2 regions of the Ramlibacter sp. GCM10027632 genome follow, and region 1 is predicted to be linked to the other one. Evidence: predicted binding sites of a transcription regulator. Region 1 holds the regulator's gene; the other holds the start of a gene.
What was found. The regulator FNR, encoded in region 1, switches genes on or off when oxygen is low (the NO sensors DNR and NnrR bind a similar motif). The targets are predictions, from matches to a motif close to TTGATNNNNATCAA.
Positions count from the first base shown of each region.

Region 2: the regulator FNR is predicted to act here: its motif matches at 2,124-2,137, upstream of ACFQZY_RS09045 (fatty acid desaturase).

Region 1 covers NZ_JBHTGW010000002.1:430,794-435,492, forward strand. Annotated here, with positions in the region: gene ACFQZY_RS05480 (PAS domain-containing sensor histidine kinase) at 1-754, shown strand, start outside; gene ACFQZY_RS05485 (response regulator) at 751-1,395, shown strand; gene ACFQZY_RS05490 (response regulator transcription factor) at 1,509-1,895, shown strand; gene fnr (fumarate/nitrate reduction transcriptional regulator Fnr) at 1,920-2,714, shown strand; gene ACFQZY_RS05500 (TraR/DksA family transcriptional regulator) at 2,722-3,093, opposite strand; gene ACFQZY_RS05505 (universal stress protein) at 3,244-3,684, shown strand; gene hemN (oxygen-independent coproporphyrinogen III oxidase) at 3,702-4,699, shown strand, end outside.
Region 2 covers NZ_JBHTGW010000005.1:40,831-45,529, reverse strand. Annotated here, with positions in the region: gene ACFQZY_RS09055 (8-oxoguanine deaminase) at 1-512, shown strand, start outside; gene pyk (pyruvate kinase) at 587-2,020, opposite strand; gene ACFQZY_RS09045 (fatty acid desaturase) at 2,197-3,282, shown strand; gene ACFQZY_RS09040 (phosphoglycerate kinase) at 3,344-4,537, opposite strand; gene ACFQZY_RS09035 (AzlD domain-containing protein) at 4,601-4,699, opposite strand, start outside.

The DNA of each region.
Region 1 (4,699 bases):
GGACGCCTCGATCTCCCAGATCGACACCGACCACGGCAAGGTCTTCTCCGTGATCCTGCGTGACGTCACCGAGCGGATGCGGGCGCGGCAGGACCTGGCGCGCTTCGCCACCGAGGCCTCCGCCATCCGCGAGCAGGAGAAGAGCCGGGTCGCGCGCGAGCTGCACGACGAGCTCGCGCAGTCCCTGACCGCGCTCAAGATGGACGCCATCTGGCTGCGCGACCACCTGGCCCGCGACCCCGAGGCTGCGGCGGCCAAGGTCAGCGGCATGCTGCAGATGCTGGACGCCAGCGTCGCCGCCACCCGCCGCATCGCCGCCGACCTGCGCCCGCTGGTGCTGGACGACCTGGGCCTGGTGCCCGCCATCGAGTGGCTGGCCCAGAGCTTCACGCAGCGCCATGGCGTGCACTGCGAGCTGGACCTCGACGAGTCCCTCGAACTGGAGGAGCCCTACGCCACGGCCGTCTTCCGCATCGTGCAGGAGTCTCTGGCCAACGTCGCCAAGCATGCCCGGGCGCGGACCGTGTGGGTGCGCGTGGCGCGCGCTGGCCGGCAGATCGTGATCGAGGTGCGCGACGACGGCGTCGGCTTCGACACCGGCGCCGGCCGCAAGCCGCAGTCGCTGGGACTGATCGGCCTGCGCGAGCGGGCCCAGCTGCTGGAGGGCACGATGTCCATCGAGTCCACCCCGGGCGAGGGCACGCGGGTCGCGGCGCGCATCCCGGCGCCGGCGGGGCAGGGGGCCGGCACATGATCCGCGTCGTCCTGGCCGATGACCACGCCATCGTGCGCGAGGGCCTCAAGGGCATCCTCGCGCGCGTGCCCGATTTCCAGGTGGTGGGCGAGGCCGCCGACGGCGCCCAGGTGCTGCAGCGGGTGCGCGAGGCCGAGTTCGACCTGCTGGTGCTGGACCTGTCCATGCCCGGGCGCAGCGGCATGGAGCTGATCAAGCTGGTGAAGGCCGAGCGGCCGCGCGTGCGCATCCTGGTGCTGTCCATGCACCACGAGACCCAGTACGCGGTGCGGGCCATCAAGTCCGGCGCCAGCGGCTACCTGACCAAGGAAAGCGCGCCCGCCGAGCTGGAGCAGGCGCTGCGCAAGATCGCCGACGGCGGCGCCTACGTCACCGCCGAGGTGGCCCAGCAGCTGGCCCTGGGGGCCATGCCGGGCCGCGAGGCGGCGCCCCACGAGGCGCTGTCGGCCCGCGAGTTCGAGGTGTTCCAGCAGCTCGTGGCCGGCGCCTCGGTCACCGCGATCGCCGAGCGCATGAGCCTGTCGGTCAAGACAGTGAGCACCCACAAATCCAACCTGATGCACAAGCTGGGCCTGGGCAACCCCAGCGACCTGGTGCGCTACGCCATCAAGCACGGGCTGGCGGACGCCACCGAGATCTGAGCGCCGCCCTGGCGGCCTAGGACGAGTCCTAGGCCGCGTTCCAGACGATTCCTAGCCAGCAATTCAGCTCTTACTGATGGGCAAGAGCCGGCGGACGCGGCACAGTCACGTCCATGGCACCCAGCTCCCATCCCCGCGTCTTCCTGGCCGACGACTCCGGCCCGATCCGCTCGCGCGTGGCCAACCTGCTCGGCGAGCACGACATGGAGGTCGTCGGCGAGGCGGCCACGCCGCAAGGCTGCATCGAGGGCATCCTGGCCAGCCGGCCGGAGGTGGTCGTGCTCGATGTCCAGCTCGAGGGCGGCACGGGCCTGCAGGTGCTCAAGGCGGTGCGCGAGGCGGCCCCGGGCATCGCCTTCGTCGTCTTCAGCAACAACGCCGCGCCCGCCTACCGCAAGCGCTACCTCGGCGAGGGCGCCGCGAGCTTCCTGGACAAGAGCAGCGACTTCGAGCAGCTGCCCGACGCGATCGCCGATGCCGGCAGCCGCGTCCATCACTGAACACCCCACGAGAGAGACCCCCGCATGAACCACGAACACGCCATCGCTCCCGTCCGCGTCGTGCCGCGCCGCTCCGTGACGGAGTCTTCGGAGGGCGCCGGCTGCGGCGCCGCGCCGCTCAAGACCCTGTGCTCCAACTGCCACCTGAAGGACCTGTGCCTGCCCTGCGGCCTCAGCGGCGCGGACCTGCAGCGCCTGGACGGCCTGCGCTTCGGCCGCCGCCGCGTGCGCACCGGCGAGGAGCTCTATCGCGGGGGGGACAAGTTCCAGTTCATCTACGCGGTGCGCAGCGGCACCTTCAAGTCCAGCCTGATGCTGGTGGACGGCCGCGAGCAGGTCTCCGGCTTCCACATGGCCGGGGAGCTGATGGGCCTGGACGGCGTCGCCCACGGCCGCCACGCCAGCGCCGCCACCGCGCTGGAGGATGCCGAGGTCTGCGCCATCCCCTACACCCACCTGAGCGAGCTGGCCAGCGGCAGCGCCGACATCCAGATGCTGATGGCCCGCCTCATGAGCCGCGAGATCGTGCGTGAGCACAGCCTGATGATGCTGCTCGGGAGCATGAACGCCGAGGAGCGCCTGGCGGCCTTCCTGCTGAACCTCTCGCAGCGCCTGAAGGCGCGCGGTTACTCGGCCAGCGAGTTCCACCTGCGCATGTCGCGCGCCGAGATCGGCAGCTACCTGGGCATGAAGCTGGAGACGGTGAGCCGCACGTTCTCGGCCTTCCAGCAGCAGCGCCTGCTGGAGGTGGACAAGCGCCACATCCGCATCCTCGACCTCGAGGCCCTGGGACGGGCCTTCGACAGCCGGGTGCACTGAGCTTGGCTCAGGCGGTCTCGGCCAGCGACTGGCAGCGGATGCAACGCAGCGCCGTCGGCAGCGCCTCCAGCCGGCGCAGCTCGATGGGCTCGCCGCACGCCAGGCACTGGCCGTACTGGCCGCGCGCCAGCCGCAGCAGCGCCGCCTGCACCGCCTCGAGTTCCTGCACCGCGTGCGTGTGCTGCATCTCGTGCACCGCGGTGCTGGTCTCGGCGTCGGCCAGGTCCTTGAAGTCGGTCACCGCTTCGCCCGGCTCGCGCGCCTGCGCCTCGGCCTGGTCGCGGGCCGATTCCTCGGCCAGCAACGCGCGCAGCTCGGCCTCGCGCCGCTCGAGCAGCTGCTGGAAGCGGGGCGTCATCTCGGCTTGGAAGGTGGTCATGGTCGTCGGGCCTTTCAGTCGGGGCGATACGGTCAGATGGAGCCGATTCTGTGGCCTGCAAGCGACCTGTCAATTGACCCGAATCAACCACGGCGGGAGCATCCCGTCGCATCATCCGCCAACACGTCACTTCCCCTGAGAGGTCACACCATGTTCAAGCGCATCCTCCTGGCCACCGACGGCTCGGCCGCCTCGGACCACGCCGCCACGCTGGCCATTTCCCTCGCCCGCACCCATGGGGCGACGCTGACCGCGCTCTACGTGGTCGACCCTTATCCCTACCTGGGCATCGGCGAGGCCAACCCCATGGGCTTCAACGCCTACATGGAGGCTGCGCGCGTGCACGGCGCCGAGGCCCATGCCCGCGTGGCCCGCATGTCGGCCGAGGGCGGCGCCCCGGTGCCCCTGGTCACCCGCCTCGTCGAGGATGTCTCGGTCATCGAGGGCCTGCTCGAGACCGCCCGCGACACCCAGGCCGACCTCATCGTCATCGGCTCGCACGGCCGCACCGGCATCGCCCGCGTAGTGCTGGGCAGCGTGGCCGCGAAGGTCGTCGCGCAATCGCCGGTGCCGGTGCTCGTCACCCGCTGAGGAATCCGCAGGACGCCATGAACACCATCTCGCCCGAGCTGTTGCAGCGCTTCGACATCAACGGGCCGCGCTACACCTCCTACCCCACGGCCGACCGGTTCGTCGAGGCGTTCACCGCCGGCGATTACGCGCAGGCCCTGCGCCAGCGCGGGCAGCAGCCCTCGTCCCTGCCGCTGTCGATCTACGTGCACATCCCGTTCTGCGCGTCCCTGTGCTACTACTGCGCCTGCAACAAGATCATCACCAAGCACCATGAGCGCGGCGCGGAGTACCTCGAGTACCTGGCGCGCGAGGTGGCCCTGCATGTCGCCGAACTCGGGCGCGGGCAGTCGGTGAGCCAACTGCACCTGGGCGGCGGCACGCCCACCTTCCTCAGCGACGCCGAGCTGGGCCAGCTCATGGCCATGCTGCGCGCCAACTTCGCGCTGGTGCCCGGCGGCGAGTATTCGATCGAGGTCGACCCGCGCACGGTGGACGCCACCCGCCTGCAGGCGCTGGCCGACCTGGGCTTCAACCGCGTCAGCTTCGGCGTGCAGGACTTCGACCCCGACGTGCAGAAGGCGGTGCACCGCATCCAGCCCGTGGAGCAGGTCTTCGCGCTGGTGGACGAGGCGCGCCGCATCGGCTTCGAGTCGGTCAACGTGGACCTGATCTACGGCCTGCCGAAGCAGACCTCGGAGTCGTTCGCGCGCACGCTGTCGCAGGTGGCGCAGCTGCGGCCCGACCGCATCGCGCTCTATGCCTACGCGCACCTGCCGGAGCGCTTCAAGCCGCAGCGGCGCATCATCGCCATCGACCTGCCCTCGGGCGCCAGCAAGGTCGGCATGCTGGCCTCGGCGCTGGCCGCCTTCGAGAAGGAGGGCTATGTCTACGTGGGCATGGACCACTTCGCGCTGCCCGACGACCCGCTGGCCGTGGCCAAGCGCCAGGGCCGCCTGCACCGCAACTTCCAGGGCTACAGCACCCAGCCCGACTGCGACCTGATCGGCCTGGGCGTCTCCGCCATCGGCCGCGT
Region 2 (4,699 bases), on a different contig from region 1:
TCGCGCCGGTGCGCCGCATGCTGGACGCCGGCGTGCCGGTGGGCCTGGGGGTGGATGGCAGCGCCAGCAACGACGCCGCGCACCTGGTCAACGAGGCGCGCCAGGCCATGCTGCTGGCGCGCGTCGGCCGGGCGCTGCAGCCGCCGGTGCAGCGCGAGGGCCGCACCTTCTTCGGCTGCGACCTCGGCCCCGCCGAGATGACGGCCCGCGATGCCCTGCGACTGGCCACGCGCGGCGGCGCGCAGGTGCTGGGGCGCACGGACATCGGCCGGCTCGCGCCGGGCCTGTGCGCCGACTTCGCCCTGTTCCGCCTGGACACGCTGGCCATGGCCGGCGGCGCAGTGCACGACCCGGTGGCCGCGCTGCTGCTCTGCGCCAGCCCGCAGGCCGACCACGTGGTGGTCCATGGCCGGCGGGTGGTGAAGGACGGGCGCCTGGCCACCGTGGACCTGGCGCCGCTGCTGGAGCGGCACAACCGGCTGGCCGTGGAACTGGCGCAGGCCGCGCGCTGAAGGCGGGCGGGCGGCCTCGCCCTCCGCGGTTTCCACGCCCGCCCCTCCCCGCGGGGAGCGGCCGGGGGGGGCGGTCAGGTGGCCCGCAGCACCTTCAGCATGTTGGTGCCGCCGGGGTTGCCCATGCGGTCACCGCAGGTGATCACGTAGATGTCGCCGCCGGTGACGATGCCGCGCTGCTTCAGGTGCCCCTCGGCCTCGGCCAGCGCGGTGTCGCGCTCGGCGCTCTGGTCCACCAGCAGCGGGCGCACGTTGCGATACAGCGCCATCTTGCGCTGCGTCGCCAGCTTGGGCGTGAGCGCGTAGATCGGGACGTGGATGCGGTGGCGCGACATCCACAGCGCGGTGGAGCCGGTGTCCGTGAGCGCCACGATGGCCTTGCAGCCCAGGTGGTGCGCGGTGAACAGCGCGCCCATGGCGATGGACTGGTCGATGCGGTGGAAATCCATGCCGCGGAAATCGGCATCGAGCTGCACGTCCTCGGCGCGCTCGGCCTCGGCGCAGATGTTGGCCATCTCGACGACCGTCTCCAGCGGGTACTTGCCGGCGGCGGTCTCGGCGCTGAGCATCACCGCGTCGGTGCCATCGAGCACGGCGTTCGCCACGTCGCTCACCTCGGCGCGGGTGGGCACCGGGTTGGTGATCATGGACTCCATCATCTGCGTGGCGGTGATCACCACCTTGTCATGCTCGCGGGCCAGCCGGATCATGCGTTTTTGCAGCGCCGGCACGGCGGCATTGCCCACCTCCACGGCGAGGTCGCCGCGGGCGACCATGATGCCGTCGCTGGCCTTGAGGATGGACTCCAGGTTCGGGATCGCCTCGGCCCGCTCGATCTTGGCGATCAGCCCCGGCTTGTGGCGGAATTCGGCGGCGGCCACGTTGCACAGCTGGCGCGCCATCTCCATGTCGGTGGCGTTCTTGGGGAAGCTCACCGCCACGTAGTCGGCTTGGAAGCTCATGGCGGTACGGATGTCCTCCATGTCCTTGGCCGTGAGCGCCGGCGCGGTGAGGCCGCCGCCCATCTTGTTGATGCCCTTGTTGTTGGACAGCTCGCCGCCGAGCTTGACGGTGGTGTGGACCTTGTCGCCGTCCACATGGTCGACGATCAGCACGATCAGGCCGTCGTTCAGCAGGAGGGTGTCGCCGGGCTTCACGTCGCGCGGCAGCTCCTTGTAGTCCAGGCCCACGCCGGCGAGGTCGCCGGGCTCGGTGCGCGAGGCGTCGAGCACGAATTTCATGCCCGGCTCGAGCAGGACCTTGCCCTCGGCGAACTTGCCCACGCGGATCTTGGGGCCCTGCAGGTCGGCCATGATGGCCACCTCGCGGCCGGCGCGGCGGGAGGCCTCGCGCACGAGGCGGGCCCGGTCGATGTGGTCCTGCGCCTTGCCGTGGCTGAAATTCAGGCGCACGACATTCACGCCGGCGCGGATCATCTGTTCGAGGAGTTGGGGGTCGCTGGAGGCGGGGCCGAGGGTGGCGACGATCTTGGTGGCTCTACGGGCCATGGTGGTTGTTTCCGGGGTTGAGGATTGTCTCTGCGCGGGCATTCTCACACGCGCGCCGTGGCGCCGGTTACAGCGCGGTTACCAGCGCGCTCCGGCGCCCCGGTTGATCCAGGTCATCGAATCTGTAAGTGGACGTGTTTACCATCCACGGGTTTACCCGTGTTTGCCAAGATTCCATGACTCCCCATCCGCAGCCGCTGCCTCCCGAAGCCCCCCTGCCGCATCGCAAGATCATCCGCGAGTGGCTCATCCCCCTGTCGCAACGCACCACGCTGCGCGCCTTCGTCCTGCTCGCGCTGGACTATGCGCTGTTCGCGGCGCTGCTGGCGGGCGTGATCGCCGTCGAGGCCTGGTGGGCCAAGGCCCTGCTGGGGCTGGCCGCCGGCTTCGTGATCGGCCGCCTGTTCATCATCGGCCATGACGCCTGCCACCAGAGCCTGACGCCGCACCGCCGCCTGAACAAGTGGCTGGGCCGCATCGCCTTCCTGCCCTCGCTCACGCCCTACAGCCTGTGGGATGCGGGGCACAACGTGGTGCACCACGGCTTCACCAACCTCAAGGGCGTGGACTTCGTCTGGGCCCCGGCCACCGCCGCCGAGTTCGCGGCCATGACGCCGGTGCAGCGCGCCCTGGACCGCGCCTACCGCAGCGGCTGGGCCCCGGGCCTGTACTACTTCATCGAGATCTGGTGGAAGAAGATGTTCTTCCCCTCGCGCAAGCAGATGCCTTCGCGCCGCCCGGTGTTCCTGTGGGACAACCTGCTGGTCTCCGTCGCCGGCCTGGTGTGGCTCGGCGGCCTGGTGGCCGCGGCTGCCGCGACCGGCCAGTCGATCGCGCTGCTGCTGGTCACCGGCTTCGTGCTGCCCTTCCTGTTCTGGTGCTCGATGATCGGCTTCGTCGTCTACGTCCACCACACGCACGTGAAGGTCTCCTGGCACGACGACCGCGCCGCCTGGCAGAAGGCCCAGCCCTTCGTGTCGACCACGGTGCACCTGACCTTCCCCTTCCGGATCGGCGCGCTGATGCACCACATCATGGAGCACACCGCCCACCACGTGGACATGAGCATCCCGCTGTACCGCCTGAAGCAGGCGCAGGACAAGCTCGAGGAACTGCTGCCGGGCCGCATCGTGGTCCAGCGCTTCTCCTGGCGCTGGTACTTCCAGACGGCGCGCGCCTGCAAGCTGTACGACTTCACCCGTCGCTGCTGGACCGACTACGCCGGGCGGGCGACGAGCCAGCCGGCGGCCTTGCCGGCCTGACCCGACGGAACGACAACGACAAAGGGGCCCGCGGGCCCCTTTGTCTTTGGTGCGGGGGCGATCAGCCCGCCGCGCGCTTCTCGAGGATCTCGAACGCCGGCAGGGTCTTGCCCTCCAGCACCTCGAGGAAGGCGCCGCCGCCGGTGGAGATGTAGCCCACGTCCTTCTCGATGCCGTACTTGGCGATGGCCGCCAGGGTGTCGCCGCCGCCGGCGATGCTGAAGGCGCTGGACTCGGCGATGGCGCGGGCGATGGTCTCGGTGCCCTTGGCGAAGGCGTCGAACTCGAACACGCCCACCGGGCCGTTCCAGACGATGGTGCCGCAGGCCTTGAGCTGCGCGGCCAGCCTGGCGGCGGTCTGCGGGCCGATGTCCAGGATCAGGTCGTCGTCGGCCACCTCGGTGGCCGCCTTGACGGTGGCCGGGGCGTCGGCGGCGAAGGCCTTGGCCACCACCACGTCGGTGGGGATCGGCACCTCGGCGCCGCGGGCCTTCATGGCCTCGATCACGGCCTTGGCCTCGGCGACCAGGTCGGCCTCGGCCAGCGACTTGCCGATCTTCAGGCCGGCGGCCAGCATGAAGGTGTTGGCGATGCCGCCGCCCACGATCAGCTGGTCCACGTTGGCGGACAGCGACTTCAGGATGGTCAGCTTGGTCGAGACCTTGGAGCCGGCCACGATGGCGGCCAGCGGGCGCTTCGGGTTGGCCAGGGCCTTGGAGATGGCGTCGATCTCGGCGGCCAGCAGCGGGCCGGCGCAGGCCACCTTGGCGAATTGGGCGATGCCGTAGGTGGAGGCCTCGGCGCGGTGCGCGGTGCCGAAGGCGTCGTGCACGAAGATGTCGCACAGGGCGGCCATCTTCTGGGCCAGCTCGGGGTTGTTCTTCTTCTCGCCCTTGTTCAGGCGGCAGTTTTCCAGCAGCACCACGGAGCCGGGCGCGACCTGCACGCCCTCGACCCAGTCGGACACCAGCGGCACCTCGCGGCCCAGGAGTTCGGCCATGCGCTTGGCGACGGGCGCCAGCGAGTCCTCGGGCTTGAACTCGCCCTCGGTGGGGCGGCCCAGGTGGGAGGTGACCATCACCGCCGCGCCGGCGTCCAGGGCCAGCTGGATGCAGGGGATGGAGGCGCGGATGCGGGTGTCCTCGGTGATGTTCCCGGCGTCGTCCTGGGGCACGTTCAGGTCGGCGCGGATGAAGACGCGTTGGCCGCGGGCCTTGCCCTGGGCGCACAGATCGGAGAAGCGGAGGATGTTCATGGTCGGTCCCTTGGAGAACCCGCCATTTTAGGAAACCCGGCTGACGCCCCGGGTCCGGAACCGTTACCAGCCCAGGCCGAGGTGCAGCGGCAGGTACACCGCCATGCCGGCGATGATGGTCAGGAGCGTGTCGCGGCGCCAGAAGAACACCGCCACCCCCAC